2 regions of the Paenibacillus sp. ACRSA genome follow, and region 1 is predicted to be linked to the other one. Evidence: riboswitches for the same ligand, from Rfam matches in the RefSeq annotation. Region 1 holds a riboswitch; the other holds the start of a gene.
The links. A riboswitch is a leader RNA that binds a small molecule or an ion and turns the genes downstream of it on or off. The one in region 1 is predicted to bind S-adenosylmethionine.
Positions count from the first base shown of each region.

Region 2: linked by a shared signal. The riboswitch ahead of MH215_RS23580 (methionine ABC transporter ATP-binding protein) and the one ahead of metA (homoserine O-acetyltransferase MetA) in region 1 are both predicted to bind S-adenosylmethionine.

Region 1 is NZ_JAKRNP010000006.1:94,525-100,635, forward strand. Features, by position in the region: gene mqnC (cyclic dehypoxanthinyl futalosine synthase) at 1-940, opposite strand, end outside; gene MH215_RS18190 (trans-sulfuration enzyme family protein) at 1,244-2,428, opposite strand; gene MH215_RS18195 (aminotransferase class I/II-fold pyridoxal phosphate-dependent enzyme) at 2,421-3,608, opposite strand; gene metA (homoserine O-acetyltransferase MetA) at 3,634-4,551, opposite strand; SAM riboswitch class I at 4,751-4,875, opposite strand; gene corA (magnesium/cobalt transporter CorA) at 5,328-6,111, shown strand, end outside.
Region 2 is NZ_JAKRNP010000011.1:12,249-18,359, reverse strand. Features, by position in the region: gene MH215_RS23600 (DUF2515 family protein) at 1-605, opposite strand, end outside; gene MH215_RS23595 (thioredoxin family protein) at 722-1,066, shown strand; gene MH215_RS23590 (COX15/CtaA family protein) at 1,424-2,362, shown strand; gene MH215_RS23585 (Cthe_2314 family HEPN domain-containing protein) at 2,581-3,321, shown strand; SAM riboswitch class I at 3,462-3,604, shown strand; gene MH215_RS23580 (methionine ABC transporter ATP-binding protein) at 3,730-4,767, shown strand; gene MH215_RS23575 (methionine ABC transporter permease) at 4,769-5,428, shown strand; gene MH215_RS23570 (MetQ/NlpA family ABC transporter substrate-binding protein) at 5,512-6,111, shown strand, end outside.

The DNA.
Region 1 (6,111 bases):
TACAACCAAACTCAAGAGATTTCTTACCAATCTCAGGTCCCATTGTAACCCATGAAGATTGAATGTTTTTGATGTTATCCAATACCAGACGGCTGATTGCCACCGTTTTTAGATACTCTTGAGGTGTCTGACGCTCTAATTTGAGGTTGGTATTATCCGGCTGGAATGTCCATGGAATAAATGCCAAGAACCCTTCAGAGTCATATTTATTAGCGATACATTCATCCTGAGCTTCACGAACACGCATCAGATGCAATGCACGCTCTTCCATGGATTCACCAAGACCAATGACCATCGTTGCTGTCGTGTTCATCCCAATCCGGTGAGCCGTTTGCATAACGTCCATCCAATCGCGCCATGAGCCTTTTAGACGGCTGATTTTGCGACGTGTACGGTCGTCTAGAATCTCAGCACCACCACCTGGGAGGGAATCCAATCCTGCTTCGTGAATCGCACGTACAACCTCTTCCAGTGTAAGACCATCCGAAACTTCAACCATTTTCATAATTTCAGCCGGAGAGAAGGAGTGCATTGTGATATTCGGGAAACGCGCTTTAATCTCTCTGAGGATGTCTGTGTAATAGCTGAATGGCAAATTCGGGTTCGTACCGCCCTGCATAAGAATTTCGGTACCGTTAACGTCTTCCGTTTCCTGAATCTTCTGGAAGATCAGCTCATCAGGCAATACGTAACCTTCATCAGAACCAGGTCTGCGATAGAAAGCACAAAAACGGCAGTATACATCACACACGTTTGTGTAGTTGATGTTACGCCCAATTACAAATGTTCTGTATGGTTCAGGGTGCATGCGTTTCATAATAACATTAGCTGCCGCCCCAATTTTGTCCACTTCGTCCGATTCAAATAGTTGAATCGTATCTTCTAAATCTAAACGCTCGCCCCGAAGGGCTTTATCTAAGATACGGTCTACCGTACTCATTATAAAAAAGCCTCCCTCATGAAGTGAAAATATGATAACGATCATCCTAGCTTGTGGATTAGATACACAAGTTCCGGTGAAAACATCGTATTTCTGTACTCCAACTATCGTAACACAGGTTACATGTGAAAAAAAGCACCTTATGAGCAGGTGCTTTAAAAATAAGTGAAAATGTAGACATATAGAATTTGTTCAAATAACCCGATTTATAATACGAAGGATGCCTAACAGCATCTCAGCATCGAAAATGGAATTCAGCCGCTATAACCGTTGCTCACGTAGCTTAATCTACGCTCCGCTTTCCTAGGATTCCTGCAGTGCTTGCTCCAAATCTGCAATCAAATCATCAATGTCCTCAAGACCGACTGAGAAGCGAAGCAATCCATCTGTGATTCCGCGATCACGGCGAACCGCTGCAGGCATTGCGGCATGAGACATCATTGCAGGGTAAGACAATATACTCTCTACTGCTCCCAAACTCACAGCAACGATTGGCAGCTTCACACGATTAAGCACTGCCTTGGCACGATCCCCAGAACCTACATCAAAGGATACGACAGCACCATAGCCCGTTGACTGGCGTTCGTGCACTTCGCGACCTGGATGATCCTGTAACCCTGGATAATAAACAGCTGAAACATCACTTCGTTCATTCAACCATGCCGCAAGCTTGGCTGTGCTCAGTTCACTGTGTGCCATACGAGCGCCAAGTGTCTTCATTCCACGCATGAGTAACCAAGACTCTTGCGCTCCAAGCACAGTACCCAACCCGTTCTGCAACTGCTTGAGCTGTTTACCCAGAGCTTCTGTACGAGCTACAGCAAGTCCTGCTAACACATCGCTGTGACCACCCAGGAACTTAGTTGCACTATGTACAACGATATCTACACCTAGCTCTATTGGACGCTGGTAGTAAGGTGTCATAAATGTGTTATCCAGAATTGTAACTAACTCATGCTCCTGAGCCCATGATGTTACTGCAGCAATATCCGTAATCTTCAGCGTTGGATTAGAAGGTGTCTCCATATAAACAGCCTTCGTATTTGGTTGAATCGCTGCTTTTACTTCTTCAATATCTGTCATATCGACAAATGTCGTTTCAATCTGCATCCGGTTTAAAATCGAGGTCAGTAAGCGATACGTTCCGCCGTACACGTCCTCTGTCACGATGATATGATCCCCCGCCGAGAACATCATGAAGACACTGGAGATTGCTGCCATCCCTGAAGAATACGCAAAACCACGTACCCCGCCTTCTAGCAGGGTGATGTAATCCTCCAAAGCCTGACGCGTAGGATTCCCTGAACGACTGTAATCATGTTGTGGTGGATTGAAGATATCAAAATGATGGAAGGTAGACGCCTGATAGATCGGCACACTGGAAGCTCCCGTCGTTTTGTCTACCTCATCCCCAAAATGCAGCAGTTTTGTATCGAATTTCAATTTAGAAGAATCAGAAGAACCGGAATTTTTGTTCTGTTCACTCATGATGTGCTCCTCCTTCAATTTCGAGTTTTGCTGCTGCTAGGGCATTCGCCAGATCTGCGATAAGATCCTCTGCGTGCTCAATACCAACGGAGAAGCGCAACAAACGATCATCCACACCGACAGCGTCACGGATTTCAATCGGAATATCGGCATGAGTTTGAACTGCTGGATATGTCATTAATGATTCAACGCCGCCTAAGCTTTCAGCAAATGCGATGAGTTTAATATGACGCAGCAATGGCTCTACGTAACGAGCATCCTTCACTTTGAAAGAGAAGATCCCCGTGTTACCGCTGGATTGCTTGTTCTGCACCTCATATCCAGGATGATCCGTCAATCCAGGGTGATAGACTTCACCAACAGCTGGGTGCTCCAAAAGATATTTAGCGATTGTCAATGCGTTATATTCATGGCGCTCCATCCGAAGAGCCAATGTTTTCATACCCTTCATCAACTGGTAGGAATCTGTTGGAGATAACACTGCTCCAATAGAGTTGTGTAAGAACGCCATCTCTGCTGACAGTTCCTCTCCTTTGGTCACAATCAATCCAGCAAGTACATCGTTATGTCCACCAAGGTACTTCGTTGCACTATGAATAACGATATCCGCTCCCAGCTCGATTGGCCGTTGGAAGAATGGAGTCAACAACGTATTGTCCACGATAGTCAACAGGTTATGGCTATTCGCCCATGTGCTTACCGCTTCGACATCTGTTATCATCATCAGCGGGTTGGTTGGTGTCTCAATAAAGACCGCTTTGGTATTCGGCTGGAGAACTTTCTCTAATGCAACCAGATCATTGGTATCTACATAGCTTGCTGTTACACCAAAACGAGATAGAATACGTTCAAGCAGACGATATGTGCCCCCATACAGATCGAGAGATACAATCAGATGGTCTCCTTGACTAAACAATGCGAAAATCGTTTGCAGTGCTGCCATGCCTGAGCTACAGGCAAAACCTGCATCACCAGACTCCAGTGCTGCTGCTGCCTCCTCCAACACTTTACGTGTTGGATTCGTTGTGCGAATATAGTCAAATCCCGTGCTCTGTCCAAGCTTCGGATGACGAAACGCTGTTGCTTGATAGATTGGAAAGTTAATCGCACCTGTTACAGGTTCATTAATAGAACCAATTTGAGCTAAGCGGCTTTCGATTTTCAACTTGTTATCTTCCATTGCAGAAATCCCCCTGTTATCTCGATTAAATTTGCGGGCCAATATCGTAAGGTGTTTCTTGATACACATAGTAATTGAGCCAATTAGAGAATAATAAGTTAGCATGCGCCCGCCATGTCGCTGGAGGAACACGAGAAGGATCATCTTTCGGGAAATAATTTTTAGGTAGCGCTACATTTAATCCTTTGGCTGCATCGCGATCATATTCCCACTTGAGGGATAACGGATCGTACTCAGCATGTCCGGTAACGAAAATCTGTTTACCGTCTTTGGTTGCAACTAGGAAAATACCTGCATCCTCAGATTCAGCCAAAATTTCAAGACGCTCGTCCTTCTCAATATCTTCATGACGCACTTCAGTGTGACGTGAATGAGGAACATTAAACACTTCATCGAAACCACGCAGAAGTGGGACGTGAGATTTGTTAATCGTGTGTGGAAATACGCCAAAGCACTTTTCGTCCAGCGAAACTTTAGGAACACCGAAGTGATGGTATAAGCCTGCTTGTGAGGCCCAACATATATGCATGGTTGAAGTTACATTGGTTTTGGTCCATTCGAAAATTTCCTGGATTTCCTTCCAATAGTTCACGTCCTCGAAATCCATCTGTTCTACGGGTGCACCTGTAATGATCATGCCATCGAAGCGGCGGTGCTCGATTTCATCAAATGTTTTGTAGAATTCATCCAGGTACTCCTGGGAAGTGTTCTTAGACGTATGAGATTTCGGATGCACCAGAACGATGTCAACCTGTATAGGTGTATTCCCAACCAAACGTAAGAGCTGGGTCTCGGTCGTTTCTTTCGTTGGCATAAGGTTTAATATAGCGATACGAAGCGGACGAATATCCTGTTGATATGCGGATGTCTCGTCCATGACAAAGATGTTTTCTCCTGCAAGCACTTCCTTCGCAGGTAAAGTGTCCGGTATTTTAATTGGCATGGTGTCAAACTCCTCCTTGAGCATAAATAGATTGCAGCATACGCTGCCATGAGCTTGCTCTACAAGCATAGAATCCTATGTCTAATGCCGTGAGACAGGCTCAAGTTCCTTAGCGAAAATCAGTGCTGAGAAGTCGGGGCATATAACAAAGACCTTCCTCGGATTCCGAGAAAGGTCATATGTAAATAGATATGCGCCTCTCTCATCTCTCAGTTACAACAGTACCTCTTGGGCACATAGTCGCTGCAAGAATTAGCACCGTGCGGTATACCGCCGGTTGCCGGGTTTCATCGGGCCAGTCCCTCCACCTACTCTTGATAAGATTTCGCTGTATTTAATTTTTGAAATTTAATTGCTTTCCGTTTACTTTAAAACATTAATTCGTTCACGTCAAGCTACAGTTCATCCTAAGTTTCTACATCTCGGAACTGTTTTTCACCTCCTGTCATACACTGCCTCAGGGCGCGAAATAGACACATTTTTGCGCTTGAAAGCACCTTGGACCAGCGGTATACTAAACAGGTGTTGTAAACCCTTATGTGAGAGGTGACATAATCAATGGATGGCGACCCGAGGCCTGACTGGCAGCCGAATTCCGACAAACAGCATAGAGAATTGACATCAGCATGCCGGCAGCGGGACGTTACTTCCGTTTGCATATAGAGCGAACGCAGACCTGATCACCAGGCTCCGCTGCCGACCGGCTGATCTATTCTTTTTGCGCCCATAATGATGAAGATCCGCCAACCCGGCGGGTGCAGAAGGAGTCGATAACGATGAAAATCCGGTTGGTAAACAACGGTGTATTTATCCCAGTGGAGGACATTCAGCAAGCGCTGACTCCACCAGCGGAGGGCTTTTACTGGATTGATGCAGATGTGGATGATTTAGCCGTGCTTCAGCCGCTATTTATGATGCATGACCTGGCGGTCGAAGACTGCTTAAGTGACGAGGAACAGCGTCCGAAGATCGAAATTTATGAAAGTCATTATTTTATTGTCATTAACAGCATTCGTTTTGATGATGAAGAGATATTTTTACGTGCCGTCAACCTGTTCTTGGGCAGACATTTCATTATCAGTGTGACCAAACAGAAAGTCAGTGAGCTGCGAACTTTAAAACCTATTCTATGGGAACAGGAAATCAGCACTCCGGATCGTCTGTTATACTTGCTGGTTGACTTAATTGTCGACAATTACTTTACTGTCGGTGATCGAATTGAGGCACGGATCGAGAAGCTTGAGGAAGATATTCTAATGCACACCAAAAAATCTCACCTTAACGAAATAATCGGGCTTCGTAGTGAGATTCTATGGCTCAAAAAAGTGCTTGGTCCTCAAAAAGAGGTCATTAATACTCTTAACAAAAAAGACTTGCGTCTCATTGATGATCAATTGCAAAAATACTTCAGTGATATTTATGAGAATGCGGTAAAGATATCCGAGACGTTCGAAACCTATCGGGATCTGATGGGCAACTTACGTGAGGCTTATCAATCCAGTATCGCTAACCGAGCGAATGAGATCATGCGTGTGTTTACCGCCATCACCACAGTATTCA
Region 2 (6,111 bases), on a different contig from region 1:
ACGGAGATATGGAAGTGTGGGAGTAGGTGGAAACAACTTCGTCCCAGTCTTCGGCTATTCATATACAACAATAATTGAGGGTAGGCATCTTGGAAGATAAGTGCGTTACAACGCTCAATCATGCGATACATATGTTCTCGATCGGTTTGACTTTGTAGGTTGTGCATTAGACCACTCTGTAGATCTGTCATATGGTATCCACCGTTGCGTGAAACCATATGAGCCAGCAACGCCCAATGAAGCTCAGGATACTGTTCATAACATTCTAGATAGGCCGCTGTGCGGGTAATATTACTTCGATTATGCTCCGCCGTCAGTCTATGAATTTCTTCTAAAATAATGCAGTCCTCTTCACATACAATCGCGCTCCGGGCATGTCTAGTGGCAGCCGATTCCGTTCCAGGCAATAATCGTTCAACTTCTTCTTGCAAGGATTGAGCGACATCAGATTGCCAAGCCAAATCACGTAAAGGATGACGTAGTTGATTGGAGGCTTGCCACGCCGCCTGTTTGCCACGCCAGACCTCCCTCGCCGCAACAGGAATGGAACGCACAATGTGAAAAAAGGACTCCAGTGGAGGCGAATCTGTTTTGTGAGTATGCATTGCTCGTCATCCTTTCTCATGATTGCTCTAACCTCAGTATGTACTGAATATTTGACTTCCACTCGGCAATTTGCTTCACTTAGGTTAAGACAAGGAAAAGAAAGGAAGATGTGATCATGGAACAAATAATTTCCAAATCTGAATTCGATGTTGCGATTCAATCTCCGAGATTGACCGTAGCTGTATTTAAAGCCGATTGGTGTGGAGACTGTAAGTACATCGATCCATTTATGCCTGAGGTAGAGGACAAGTATGCTCGTGAGCTGACACTGGTTGAGGTTGACGTTGATCAAGTGGGGACGGTTAGCGAAGAACAAAACATCCTCGGCATACCGAGTTTTGTGGCGTATACAGATGGACGCGAGCTGGTTCGTTATGTGAATAAGCTTCGTAAATCTAGAGAAGAAATTGAGCAGTTCCTTGATCGAGCTGTTGAAGTGTATAAAACGATCCACAAATAAAAACAATCCATTTTAAAGGTTACATATGTTAACAGCCACTTTTCCATCATCGGAGAGGTGGCTGTTGGTATGTTCGTTAAAGTTCAGGAGACACTATTAAGATGTGAGTGTGAACCTATACATACCGTTTTCATACAATTGCAGAAGCATGAAATGAACGCCTTGTGTCTAAAATTTGAATTAAAATGACCTTCTGGTCATTTTTTAAACAGACGTTAACATTTTGTCACAAAGCGCGGCGTCAATGACACTTTTATCCGGTATAATGAGTTTAGTTGTGAATTATGTGTCAAAGTACTGAATCAAGCGAAAAACGATGTTTTTCGCCATCTTAAACCAACAGCAGGTGAGAAAAAATTGAAGCATTTAACCTTGTTTAAGTGGTTAACCGTATTAACTTGTCTTGTAATGTTCCTGGCGACATTCGGTGGGGGCATTGTTACTAAGACGGAATCCGGATTAGGTTGTGGCACAGAGTGGCCTTTGTGTAACGGAAAGCTTGTTCCAGCACATACGGTAGCATCCCTAATTGAATATTCACATCGTGCCGTAAGCGCATTGGCAGGTCTGCTGTCGATTGCCTCTTTTGTAGCATTTTTGCGGTTTGGTAAGTCACGCCGAGATCTACAATTGTTCTCATTACTAACGCTCATTTTTGTTATTGTCCAGGGAATCATGGGAGCCTTTGCCGTGGTGTTCTCCCAATCTTCCGCCGTTATGGCGCTGCACTTTGGATTCTCGATCATAGCCTTCGCGAGTTCTCTTATGATGGCGCTGGGAATAAGGCAGGAGGCGCGTCACGGAGGGCTAGAAAGATTGAATAATTACCCTCGAGTAACCAAAGGCTTTCGTAATCTGGTCTGGTTTTCCACTGTGTACACATATCTCGTTGTGTACACAGGTGCATTCGTGAGCCATACCGACTCAGCGGGAGGCTGCTCTGGTTTCCCATTATGTAATGGACAGATTGTTCCAGAGTTATCGGGAGGGGTAGCTGTAGCATTCGCTCACCGTTTGGCTGCATTATCCTTGGTTATTGTCATCGCAATTTTGGGTCATTATGCATATCGCAAACACCCGGATAACACCGAACTTCGAAGATTAGGTGTTATCGCTGTAGTGCTCATCCTGCTCCAAGTTTTCATTGGATTCGTGATGATGCTTACGATGGGGCGCCCAGAAGTATACATGTTCGTTGCACTTGCTCATATGTTGGATATTGCCATATTGTTCGGAGTTCTAACGTACATGAGTTTCCTTGTATACAAGCTGCATCGTCCAGTTAATCGTTTCTAAATCAAGTATACAGATTCAAGATATCGGAAGTGATATTACGACAACATACAGAGTCTGCCTTTCAATGATGTAGATCATTGGAGAGGTGGACTTTGTTTGATGTTAGGCATGACAGGGCAACCTAAGCGAAGCAGCATTCATGCATTTACTCTGATCCCGATTTTGTTTAACATGATTAAGCATCCCATGATCAGCAGAATGCAAAGAGGAGGCTGTATATGCTGCGAACGTTGCTAGGCGAACCGCCGCGCCAAAATGAGGGTATTTTGGAGGAAGCTATTGATTCAATGGTGGAGACTTTGGATTTACTGCAACGACAACTGGAGAAGAACCAAGACCCAACGCATGATTATCGCAAGTTATATGTTTGGACGCAGGGGTTAATTTCTTCGTTGGATGAACTGGAGCAGAGTTGCTTTGCAGCATCTCATTTTCGGAAAAAGGTAAAAGCAGGTTCTACAGAAGACATGACCAGTGAAGAAAAGGCGGAATACGCCCGGTATGTTTATTTTTACAAGGATGGATTCATTCGTTGCTTTGCCATTTTGGACAAGACAGGAACGGTGCTGAATGAATTGTTTCAGCTCAATACAACCAAAGTAAAAACGCATTTCTCTTATTTTACCGTGTTACGACAGTTTGGATATGCGAAGATGCATTCGGAACTAGCTGTGAAGTTGATTGAGATTAAGGATGTATACCGAGAGCCCATGAGCAAATTACGCAAACGCAGAAACATGGAGATTCATTACATGAATTCTGAGATGCAAGATGATTTGTGGCAACTGCATCAGACGTTGCAGGGGAAAGTGAAGCTGGAGGACTTGGATCAGCATCTAAATGAATTGCGTCAAGGATTAGATATGGTGTGTACTACTTTGAAGGCGTCTTATGGATACATTAATAAAATGTGGGTTCAACAAGGTTTTAGAGAGCGCACTAACGGTGTAAAATCATAATATTTACCTTTGACAAATCGGAATACTTGCATTATACTGAGTTCCTAATAGGACATTAAATGTAATATGTTTCAACATGAATTATCTGAACAGTATAACTGCGGAATTACACGAACTTATACAAACTTACAATATCATATTTCTTATCGAGAGCGGCGGAGGGACAGGCCCGATGAAGCCCGGCAACCGATTTATAACGACAATGGCCAACGTGTCATTCTTTATAGATGTTAGGTGCTAATTCCTACAAAATGGCGTTAAGCGCGATTTTGGCAGATGAGAAGGTATATTCTTTCAAGCGAAGAACCCTTTCAGTTTCTGCAAAGGGTTCTTTTTTTATTGCATGAATGGGAGTTTTCCTCTCTTTCGGGTAAAGATAGGTGTAGGCAGTGGGAAGGAGAGTATTACTTGATTGAATTAAAGGGACTAACCAAAACATATGGTAGAGGCGCAAAGGCTACGACTGCGCTTGCGGATCTGAATCTGAATGTACGCAAAGGCGAGATCTTCGGAGTCATTGGGCATTCAGGTGCAGGTAAAAGTACATTGATTCGATGTATAAATCTACTGGAGCGACCTACTGAAGGTGAAGTGTGGGTTAATGGAGTTAACTTGACCAGTCTGAGCAAGTCGGAATTGCAGCAGCAACGAGGTAAGATCGGCATGATCTTTCAGCATTTCAACCTACTCTCATCTGCTACGGTCTACGACAATGTTGCATTTCCACTGAAGTTGGTTAATACGCCCAGAGCGGAGATTGACCGTAAGGTAAAGGAAATGCTCACCTTGGTCGGACTTGAACAGCATAGTAACAAGTATCCTGCACAATTGTCAGGAGGACAGAAGCAACGGGTCGGCATTGCACGTGCACTCGCCAGTGATCCAGATGTCCTGCTCTGTGATGAAGCGACGTCTGCTCTTGATCCACAGACAACAAGTTCTATTCTTAAGCTTCTGCTGGATATTAACCAGAAGTATGAATTAACGATTGTGCTGATTACTCATGAGATGCATGTGATCCAGAGTATCTGTGATCAGGTTGCAGTTATTCATCAGGGCGGCATCGTTGAACAGGGCCCAGTTACGAAAGTATTCCTCAAGCCGCAGCATGCCATCACACGAGATTTCATGCAGCAAGGTCAGGCGACTGATTTATTGTTACTCGAAGAGGAAGGTCTGGCAAGCTCAGAGAACAGCCGTAAGAATGGCGAGCAATCTCATTTGGTGAAGATTTCGTTCTTGGGGCAGAAGACGTATGAAGCTATTCTGTCACGCACCGTTCGCAAAACCGGCGTTGATTTCGCGATTCTGCAAGGAACAATCTCTACGATCAAACAAGTCCCTTATGGACAGCTTATCGTTCGTTTTGAGGGAGATCCTGCTGCAATTAGCTCAACTACCCGTGAATTAGTCGAGCAGGGACTTGATGTGGAGGTGCTTCGTTAATATGGATTTTTCAACTGTACATTGGGAAGAGGTCGGCAAAGCGTCTATTGAGACACTGCAGATTCTTCTTGTATCAGGTCTGTTTACTGTAATTATCGGCTTACCATTAGGTGTGCTACTCTTCATGACGGCAAGATCCCAATCGGCAAAATCAATTCTTGTTTACTCGATTCTGTCTGTTATTGTAAATATTTTGCGATCTGTTCCATTCATCATTCTAATTGTTGCTCTACTTCCCGTTACTCGCGCCCTCGTTGGGACGGCTACAGGTGTACTGGGGACAATCCCACCACTTGTCATTGCAGCAGCACCTTACTTCGCGAGGATTGTGGAGACGACTTTGCGTGAGGTAGATCGTGGTGTTATAGAAGCTGCACAAGCGATGGGCGCCTCTACAGGGCAGATTGTAAGACGTGTTCTGCTACCAGAGGCGCTGCCCGGTTTGCTTGCAGGTATAACCATTACCATTGTTACGTTGGTTTCCTATACGGCGATGGCAGGTATGGTTGGTGGTGGTGGCCTTGGAACACTGGCGATCAACTATGGTTACTATCGTTATCAGACAGAAGTCATGCTTGTCGCGGTAGTATTGATTGTAATTTTAGTACAGGTACTTCAGATGTTTGGAGATCGTCTAGTTAAATTGTTCACCAGGAAATAACACATAGACAGCATGACTCGCTCTTATCAATTTGGATAAGGATGCTGCATGCAAAAAAAATTATTGGAGAAGGGGTTTTACACATGAAAAAATGGTCATTTGCTCTACTAAGTATTATGCTGATTGCAGTATTAGCAGCATGCGGAAACAACAAGGATGCAGATAGCGGTGCAGACAATTCTGCTGGCGCACCACGTACCGTTGAACTGAAAGTGGGAGCATCCCCTACACCTCATGCTGAAATTCTAGAAAGTATCAAGCCTGAGCTTGAAGCAGCAGGCATTCGTTTGCAAGTTGTAACATTTAATGATTACGTTCAACCGAATCAACAACTGGCTGACAAACAATTGGACGCTAACTTCTTCCAACACCAACCTTATCTAGATGCAGAAAATGCAGCACGTGGCTTTAACCTCGTTACTGTAACTCCTGTACACGTTGAGCCTTTTGGTGGTTACTCCAAAAAGATCAAATCACTGGATGAATTGAAAGACGGCGCAAAAGTTGCAATCCCGAATGATCCATCTAATGGTGGCCGTGCATTGTTGTTGCTTGCAAAAGAAGGTCTGATTACGCTTAAAGACAACACAAACATCTCGTCAACACTGCAAGACATTACTGAAAATCCGAAAAACTTGGAGATCATTGAGTTGGATGCAGCGATGATGCCTCGTCAACTGGAT